DNA from 2 places in the Kitasatospora sp. NPDC059817 genome. Region 1 is predicted to be linked to the other one. Evidence: riboswitches for the same ligand, from Rfam matches in the RefSeq annotation. Region 1 holds a riboswitch; the other holds the start of a gene.

Region 1 (3,833 bases):
CTCGGCGACCGGATCCCCCAGTGGCCCAAGTGCGGCGCCGTGGCCCAGGCATGCCGAAGCGCTGCCACAGGAACAGCGAGACACCCGGAGCAGCGCTTCGACAGAACGACGTCAGTCGGCGAGGGGGAGGTAGACGCGGTTGCCCTGGGCGGCGAACTCGGCGGACTTCTCCGCCATGCCCGCCAGGGCCTCGGCGTCGAACTCGGTCTCCACGGCGCTGGAACCGTCACCGTGCTCGGCGCGGATCTTCTGACTGATCTTCATCGAGCAGAACTTCGGGCCGCACATGGAGCAGAAGTGGGCCGTCTTGGCGGGTTCGGCGGGGAGGGTCTCGTCGTGGAAGGCGCGGGCGGTCTCCGGGTCGAGGGCCAGGTTGAACTGGTCCTCCCAGCGGAACTCGAAGCGGGCGTCGGAGAGGGCGTCGTCCCAGTCCTGGGCGCCGGGGTGGCCCTTGGCGAGGTCGGCGGCGTGGGCGGCGATCTTGTAGGTGATCACGCCGGTCTTGACGTCGTCGCGGTTGGGCAGGCCCAGGTGCTCCTTGGGCGTGACGTAGCAGAGCATCGCGGTGCCCCACCAGGCGATCATCGCGGCGCCGATGCCCGAGGTGATGTGGTCGTAGCCGGGGGCGACGTCGGTGGTGAGCGGGCCGAGGGTGTAGAACGGCGCCTCGTCGCAGATCTCCTGCTGGAGATCCATGTTCTCCTTGATCTTGTGCATCGGGACGTGGCCCGGGCCCTCGATCATCACCTGGACGTCGCGCTCGCGGGCGATCCGGCCGAGCTCGCCGAGGGTGCGCAGTTCGGCGAACTGCGCCTCGTCGTTGGCGTCCGCGATGGAGCCGGGGCGCAGGCCGTCGCCGAGCGAGAAGGTGACGTCGTAGCGCGCGAGGATGTCGCAGAGCTCCTCGAAGTTGCTGTAGAGGAAGTTCTCCTGGTGGTGCGCCAGGCACCAGGCGGCCATGATCGAGCCGCCGCGCGAGACGATGCCGGTCTTGCGGCGGGCGGTCAGCGGGACGTACCGGAGCAGGACGCCGGCATGGACGGTCATGTAGTCGACGCCCTGCTCGCACTGCTCGATGACGGTGTCCCGGTACACCTCCCAGCTCAGGTCCTCGGCCTTGCCGTCGACCTTCTCCAGGGCCTGGTAGAGCGGCACGGTGCCGATCGGCACGGGGGAGTTGCGCAGGATCCACTCGCGGGTGGTGTGGATGTTGCGGCCGGTGGAGAGGTCCATGACGGTGTCGGCGCCCCAACGGGTGGCCCAGGTCATCTTCTCCACCTCCTCCTCGATCGAGGAGGTGACGGCGGAGTTGCCGATGTTGGCATTGATCTTCACCAGGAAGTTGGTGCCGATGATCGCCGGCTCCACCTCGGGGTGGTTCACGTTGACCGGGATGACGGCCCGGCCGCGGGCCACCTCGGCCCGCACGTACTCGGGGGCGAGGCCCTCGCGCAGCGCCACGAACTCCATCTCGGGGGTGACCACGCCCCGCTTGGCGTAGGCGAGTTGGGTGACGGCGGCACCGCCGCGGCCGCGCAGCGGGCGGCGCGGGCGGCCCGGGAAGACGGCGTCCAGGTTGCGCAGGTTCCCGCCGCGCGGCGAGGTGTGCTTGATCCCGTCGTCCTCGGGGCGCGCCTCGCGGCCGTCGTACTCCTCGACGTCGCCGCGCAGGCGGATCCAGGCATCGCGCAGGGCGGGCAGGCCGCGCCGCACGTCGGGTTCGTAGGCCTGGTCGGTGTACGGGCCGGAGGTGTCGTACAGCGGGACGGTCCTGCCGTTGGTGAGCTGCACCTCGCGGTACGGGACCCGCAGGTCGGGCCGGGACCCTTCGCGGTAGGCCTTGCGCCAGGCCGGGGTGGGGTAGCCGGTGCCGGCGCTGGTGACGGAGGCGGTGGCGGTGGCGGCCTCGCCGGTCTCGCTGCCGCCGGCCTCGGTGCCGCTGTTCCCGGTGCTGCGGGCAGGCTGCGGCTGTGCTTCGAACGTGGTCATCTGACCTCAAACTCCCTACGCCGGCATTACCCGGTCAGGTTCCTGCGGTCGACGCAGCCGTCGGTCCGTCCGTCGACGTCCCGGTCAGCGCCCTCTCAGCCCGGTGCTCCGAGCTCCCGCGTCGGCAGGCGGTGTTGCCTGCACATGACGCCCAACACCGTAGCGAGCCGATCGCCGCAGGTCCAGCACGCCTCCGGCCGGCCGGACGCCGCGCCGGGAACGCCGAAGGCCCGGCCCCCCGTCCAGGGGGCCGGGCCTCGGGCGGTTGCTCAGCCCTTGGCGGCCTTCTTCACCAGGACCACCACGGCGGCGGCGATACCGGCGACGACCAGCACCTTGATCATGATGCTCAGCAGGGCGCCGACGACACCGAAGACGAATCCCACGATGTTCCAGAGCAGCACCAGGACCAGCACCGGGATGACGATGTTCCGCACCCAGGAGGGCAGCGACTTCCAGAGCTCAGCCATGACCGTTCCTTCTCTCCCCGTGGGGTCGGCTGCCGTCCGGTGCCGCATCCCGCTTGCTTTCGGTACTTCGATCGTACGGGGACACGAGTGCCGGAACGAGGCCCGATGGCCCGGAGAGAACCCCTAGATCACCCCGACCCGGGGCCCCGGGGAGACCCGGGTACGGGCATCGGGGACGACCCCCGGAAAGGGCCCCGCACCCCATGCGACCAGCGGTCAGACCGGCCAGCGCTCGCCGCGCCAGGCGGCGTCCCAGAACATCCACTCGTAGCGCGAGGTGGTCGTGAAGTGCTCGACGACCCGGCGCCGTTCGGCCGGGGAGATCTCCTCGCCGAGGCGGTCGGTGAGCGCCAGCACCCGGCGGACGACGGACTGGAACGCCTCGTCGCCGTAGGTGGCGATCCACTTGGCGTACAGCGGGTCGGGGGAGCCCTGGGCGAGCAGCGCCTCGCCGACCCGGGCGTAGATCCAGTAGCAGGGCAGCACCGCGCCGACGGCCTCGGCGAAGGAGCCGCCGTAGACGGTGGCCAGCAGGTAGCTGGTGTAGGCCCGGGTGGTGGGCAGCACCGGTTCGGCGGCGGCCTGCTCGGCGCTGCCGCCGAAGGCGGTCAGGAACTCGGCGTGCATGCCCTGTTCGGCGGCCAGCGCGCCGACCGCGTCGTCGGCGAAGGCCCGCACGTCCTCCTCGCCGGGCGCCTTGGCGGCGCAGACGGCGAGCGCGCGGGCGTAGTCGCGCAGGTAGTGCGAGTCCTGGACGACGAAGTGGCGGAAGGCCGCACGCGGCAGGGTGCCGTCGGTGAGGCCGCCGATGAAGGGGTGGGCGAGGATCTCGGCGTACACCGGCTCGATGGCCGCCCAGAGTTCTTCCGTCAGGCTCTTGCTCATGCCCAGGACCCTAGACGGTCGGCCCCGGCCGGCCCGCGGACGGTCAGTCCCCGGCAGGTCCCCGGCCGGTTCCCGGTCGGTCCGCAGACGGTCAGCCCTCGGGCGGGGAGAACACCACCAGGACCCGCAGTTCCTCGGTGACGTGGTGGAAGCGGTGTTCGGTGCCGGCCGGGACGTAGACGACGGTGCCGCGCCCGACCGTGGCGGTCTCGGCGCCTACGGTCAGTTCGGCGCGGCCGCTGATCACCTGGTAGATCTCGTCCTGGTCGTGCGCGGTCTGCGGGTCGGTGTCGCCGGGGGAGAGCGCGTAGAGCCCGGCGGACATCCGCGGTTCGCGCAGGAAGCGCAGGTACGCGCCGTCGTTCGCCGCGCGTTCGACGTCCAGTTCGTCCAACCGGAACAGCTTCACCGCTGCTCCCCTCCTTCGTCCATCCACCGTGCGGGCCACGGGCATTCAACACCACGGGCGCCGGACCGGGGGCGCCAAGA
Region 2 (5,446 bases), on a different contig from region 1:
AGCCGGGCGACGGCCTTGGCCTCGCGGATGAACCGGGCGGTGAAGCCGTCGTCCCCGGCCAGCGCGGGGTGCATCACCTTGAGGGCGACGACCCGGTCGAGCCGGGTGTCGGTGCCCTTGTAGACGGTGGACATCCCGCCGGTCGCGATGCGCTGCTCGACCCGGTACCGGCCGTCGAGCAGGGTACCGATCAGGGGGTCGTGCAATGCCATGTCCACCCGGAGAGTCTAGAGCTCCGGCTGTCAGCCGGACCCGGAGGACATTGCCTCCGGGCCCGGCTGTGCCCGGTTTGTGACACGGCACACGCGGTGGGTGCCGGGCGTCCCGGCGTCAGAACGCCGGGTGCTCGCGGGTGTCCAGCTCCGCCCGGCCGGCCATCGCCGAGGAGGCCTCGGCGTGGAACCGGCGCGGGATGCGGCCGGCCCGGTGGGCGAACCGGCCCGCCTCGGCGGCGTGCCGCATCGCCTCGGCCATCAGCACCGGGTCCTGCGCCCTGGTCACCGCGGAGGCGAGCATCACCGCCGCGCAGCCCAGCTCCATCGCCAGCGCGACGTCCGAGGCGGTGCCGGCGCCCGCGTCCAGGATCACCGGGACGCCCGCGCCCTCCACGATCAGCTGGAAGTTGTGCGGGTTGCGGATGCCCAGGCCGGAGCCGATCGGCGAGCCCAGCGGCATGATCGCCGCGCAGCCGACGTCCTCCAGCTTGCGCGCCAGCACCGGGTCGTCGTTGGTGTACGGCAGCACCGTGAAGCCGTCGTCGACCAGGGTCTCGGCGGCGTCCAGCAGCTCGATCGGGTCCGGCAGGAGGGTCCGCTCGTCGGCGATCACCTCCAGCTTCACCCAGTCGGTGCCGAGCGCCTCGCGGGCCAGCCGGGCGGTCAGCACGGCCTCCCCGGCGGTGAAGCAGCCCGCCGTGTTGGGCAGCACCCGGATGCCGTTGCGGGTCAGCACGTCCAGGACGGAGCCCTGGGTGCCGGCGTCGACCCGGCGCATCGCCACGGTGGTCAGCTCGGTGCCGGAGGCCAGCAGTGCCCGTTCGAGGATCTCCAGGCTGGGTGCGCCGCCGGTGCCCATGATCAGCCGGGAGCCGAAGGATGCCCCGGCGATGGTCAGCAGGTCGTCGGCCATGTCAGCCTCCCTGGACGGCGGTGAGGATCTCGATCCGGTCGCCCGCCGACAGTTCCGTGGCCGGCCACGAACTGCGCGGCACCACGGCTTCGTTGAGGGCGGCGGCGACGCCGCTGTGGGCGGCGCTGAGGGTGGCCACGACCTCTGCGAGGGTGGTCGTGGTGGACACCCGGCGGGGCTCGCCGTTGACGGTCAGCGCGATCTCGGCCGGTGCGGTCCGGGCAGGTGCGGTCTGGGCCGGTGCGGTCCGGGCCGGCGTGCTCTGGGCCGGCGTGGTCTGGGCCGGCGTGGTCTGGGCGGGCGTGGTCTGGGGTGGTGCGATCTCGGTCATGCGGAGGCCTTCGTGGTGGAGCGGTCGGGGGAGAACCGGGTGGGTGTGAACGGCTGTGCGAGCTCGGGGAGTTCGCCGGTCGCCAGGTACTCGGCGAGCAGGTCGGCGGTCACCGGGGTGAGCAGCACGCCGTTGCGGTAGTGGCCGGTGGCGGCGACCAGCCCGGGCAGCGCGGTCGGGCCCAGCAGCGGGGCGTTGTCCGGCGAGCCGGGCCGCAGCCCGGCCGAGGTCTCCAGCAGCGGGAGTTCGGTGATGCCCGGCACCAACTCGTGGGCGTCGCGCAGCAGTTCGTACACCCCGCCGGCGGTGACGGTGGTGTCGTAGCCCTGCTCCTCGGTGGTCGCGCCGATCACCAGCTCGCCGTTCTCCCGGGGCACCAGGTACAGGTGCTGCCCGCGCACCACCGCGCGGACGTTGCGGGACAGGAACGGCCGGTACGCCTCGGGGATCCGCAGCCGCAGGATCTGCCCCTTCACCGGGCGGACGGCCGGCAGCACGCCCTCCGGCAGTCCGGGCAGCCGGTGGCTGTGCGGGCCGGCCGCGAGCACCACCTGGTCGGCCCTCGGGGTCTCGCCGGTGCCGAGCCGGGCGCCGACCGCGCGGCCGCCCTCGACCAGCAGCCCGACGGCCTCGGCACGGTGGACCACGACCCCGGCGAGCTCGCAGGCGGCCACCAGGGCGGTCAGCAGCCGGCGGGGATCCACCTGGTGGTCGTCCGCGACGTGCAGGCCGCCGCGTACGCCGGGGGCGAGCATCGGCTCCAGCCTGCGGGCCTCCCGGCCGGTCAGCCAGGACGAGTCCAGGCCGAGCCGCTGGTGGAAGGCGTGCAGCTCGCGCAGTTCCTCGCGGTCGTCGGAGTCCAGCGCGACGGCGATCGTGCCGCACCGGCGGTACCCGGTGTCCAGGCCGCCGCTCGCCTCGGTGAGCTCGGCGGCGAAGTCCCCGTACCGCTGGTTGGAGGCCATGCCGAGGCGCAGCAGCGGCTCCTCCCCGTACTGCAGCTCGGTGACCGGGGCGAGCATCCCGGCCGCGACCCCGGCTGCCCCGCCGCCGGGGGAGGGGTCGACCACGACGATGTTCCGCAACCCGCGCTGCGCGGCGCGCCAGGCGACGGCGAGGCCGATGATGCCCCCGCCGATCACCAGCACGTCGGCGTGGGTTTCCTCGGGCAAGCGTGACAAGGCTGCTCTTCTCCCTTCGCCGGAATGACCCGGATCAGGTTCGGACGGTCGCGGGCCGTGCCAGCCCGCCTCTCAGCCCGGTACGCCGGGCTCCCGTGATGGTGCCCCCACCATAACGCCGGGGGCGGGCCCGGCCGAAGGCCCGTATGCGGGGTGGACGGGCCGGTGGCCCCGGCAGGGCGCTGAGTACAGTGACGGGCGTGGCAGAGCTGAACGCAACGGATCAGGTGGTCGTCGTCGGGGCCGGGCTGGCCGGGGCGCAGTGCGCCCTGAAGCTGCGGCAGGGCGGCTGGCGGGGGCGGATCACGCTGGTCGGGGAGGAGCCGCACGCGCCGTACGACCGGCCGCCGCTCTCCAAGGACGTGCTGCTCGGCAAGGCCGACGCCACCACCCTGGACATCGACTACCCGCACCTGGGCATCGAGCTGCTCACCGGCCGCCGCGCCACCGGCCTCACCCCCGGCGTGCTGCACACCGACGCCGGCGACCTCCCGTACGACGCCCTGGTGATCGCCACCGGCGCCACCCCACGCGCCCTGCCCGGCGCCGAGCGCGCGCACCTGCTGCACACCCTGGACGACGCGCTGGCGCTGCGCGCCCTGCTGCGGCCCGGCCTGCGGCTGGTGCTGGTCGGCGCGGGCTGGATCGGCGCCGAGGTGTCCACCGCCGCCCGAGCGGCCGGCTGCGAGGTGACGGTGGTCGAGGCGGGCCCGGCGCCCGTCCCCGGCGCGCTGCCGGCCGAGGTCGGTTCGGCGATGGCCGCCTGGTACGCCGAGGCCGGTGTCGACCTGCGCTGCGGGGTCGGCGTGGCCGCCGTCGAGGAGGGCGCGGTGCTGCTCGCGGACGGCTCGCACCTGCCCGCCGACGAGGTCGTGGTCGGCGTCGGCGCCCGGCCCGCGACGGGCTGGCTGGCCGGTTCCGGCGTCGAGCTGGACGGCACCGGCGCCGTCCTGGCGGACGGGCGGCTGCGCACCGGCCTGCCCGGCGTCTTCGCGGCCGGGGACTGCGTCAGCTACCCGTCCGCCCGCTCCGGTGCCCGGCTGGCCGTCCAGCACTGGGACCACGCGTTGCAGTCCGGCGAGGCCGCGGCGGCCGCCGTCCTCGGCGCGGACGCGCCGCCGTACGACCCGGTGCCGTACTTCTGGTCGGAGCAGTTCGGCCGGATGGTCCAGTACGCCGGGCGGCACGCCGAGGGCGACGAACTGCTGTGGCGCGGCGGCCCGCAGGACGCCTCCTGGACGGTGCTCTGGCTGCGCGACGGGGTGCCGAGCGCGCTGCTGGCCGTCGACCGGCCGCGCGACCTGACCCAGGGCCGCCGGCTGATCGAGCGCGGCACCGCGCTGGACCGGGCCCGCGCGGCGGACCCCTCGGTGCCGCTGAAGTCGGCGGTCGCGGGGTAGCGGCTGGTGCGCGGGGGGCTGTGGAGGTGGCAGTCTGGTGGCGTGAGTGAGATTGAAAGCAAGATTGAAGCCCTGGTTTCCGAGTGGATGTACCTGCCCGACATCTCGGAGCAGTGGGGGGTGCGCGTCACCGAGGTGCGCGACCTGGTCCGCACCGGCGGGCTGATCGCCGTCCGGCGGGGCCCCAACAAGTCGCTGCAGGTCCCTGCGGCGTTCATCGACGGCCAGGGGCTGGTCAAGCACCTGTCCGGCACCCTGACCGTGCTGCGCGACTGCGGTTACAACGACGTGGAGATCCTGGAGTGGCTCTTCACCGAGGACCCGTCGCTGCCCGGCAGCCCGATCCAGGCGCTGCAGGAGAACCGCGGCACCGAGGTCAAGCGGCGCGCCCAGGCGATGCTGATCTGATGGCGGCGGACACGCCGCGCCGGCGGCTGGCCGACGCCCGGCTGTACCTGTGCACCGACGCCCGCCGGGAGCAGGGCGACCTCGCCCAGTTCCTGGACGCGGCGCTGGCGGGCGGGGTGGACATCGTCCAGCTCCGGGACAAGGGCCTGGAGGCCAAGCAGGAACTGGAGGCCCTGGAGGTCTTCGCGGACGCCTGCCGCCGCCACGGCAAGCTGCTGGCCGTCAACGACCGCGCCGACGTCGCGCACGCGGCCCGGCCGGACGTGCTGCACCTCGGGCAGGACGACCTGCCGGTGCCGGCCGCCCGGGCGATCCTCGGCGACGAGGTGCTGATCGGCCGGTCCTGCCACGCCGAGTCCGAGGTGGACGCGGCGGTCGCCGAGCCCGGCGTGGACTACTTCTGCACCGGCCCGGTCTGGCCGACCCCGACCAAGCCGGGCCGCCCGGCGCCGGGCCTCGGCCTGGTCTCGTACGCGGCGAAGCAGAGCACCGACCGGCCGTGGTTCGCCATCGGCGGCATCGACCTCGGCAACCTCGACGAGGTGCTGGCCGCCGGCGCCCGCCGGATCGTCGTGGTCCGCGCCATCACGGCCGCCGACGACCCGCAGGCCGCCGCCGCCGAGCTCGCCCGGCGGGTGCGCTCGGCCTGACGGCCCCGGGGGCCGTCACCGTTCTCCGTACCTGCGGATCCTCTTGCGTGCGGATCTCAGTACTTGCGGACGGTGGCGGCCTCGGCCAGGGCCAGCAGCACCGTGCGGGCCTGCTCGTCGGCCAGCGGCGCCGCCTCCAGCGCGGCCAGGGACTGCCGCATCAGCTCGTCGATCCGGCGCTCCACCCGCTCGGGCGCGCCGCTGCGGGCCACCAGGTCGCGCAGCCCGGCGACCTCCTCGGGCACCAGGTTTGGCGCGCCGAGCCGCTCGTCCAGGTGCCGGGCGTCGGCGGCCGGCAGGCCCCGCATCGCGTGCGCCACCAGCAGGGTGCGCTTGCCCTCGCGCAGG

The links. A riboswitch is a leader RNA that binds a small molecule or an ion and turns the genes downstream of it on or off. The one in region 1 is predicted to bind thiamine pyrophosphate.
Region 2: another riboswitch for thiamine pyrophosphate. It lies ahead of thiO (glycine oxidase ThiO); the one in region 1 lies ahead of thiC (phosphomethylpyrimidine synthase ThiC).

What each region holds. Positions count from the first base shown of each region.
Region 1 is NZ_JBHWIR010000337.1:95-3,927, forward strand. It holds gene thiC (phosphomethylpyrimidine synthase ThiC) at 112-1,989, opposite strand; TPP riboswitch at 1,985-2,119, opposite strand; gene ACFV61_RS34725 (DUF5326 family protein) at 2,259-2,459, opposite strand; gene tenA (thiaminase II) at 2,676-3,344, opposite strand; gene ACFV61_RS34735 (cupin domain-containing protein) at 3,436-3,753, opposite strand.
Region 2 is NZ_JBHWIR010000012.1:8,186-13,631, reverse strand. It holds gene pknB (Stk1 family PASTA domain-containing Ser/Thr kinase) at 1-212, opposite strand, end outside; gene ACFV61_RS04410 (thiazole synthase) at 331-1,128, opposite strand; gene thiS (sulfur carrier protein ThiS) at 1,130-1,459, opposite strand; gene thiO (glycine oxidase ThiO) at 1,456-2,631, opposite strand; TPP riboswitch at 2,635-2,747, opposite strand; gene ACFV61_RS04395 (NAD(P)/FAD-dependent oxidoreductase) at 2,832-4,040, shown strand; gene ACFV61_RS04390 (Rv2175c family DNA-binding protein) at 4,083-4,448, shown strand; gene thiE (thiamine phosphate synthase) at 4,448-5,098, shown strand; gene ACFV61_RS04380 (polyprenyl synthetase family protein) at 5,155-5,446, opposite strand, start outside.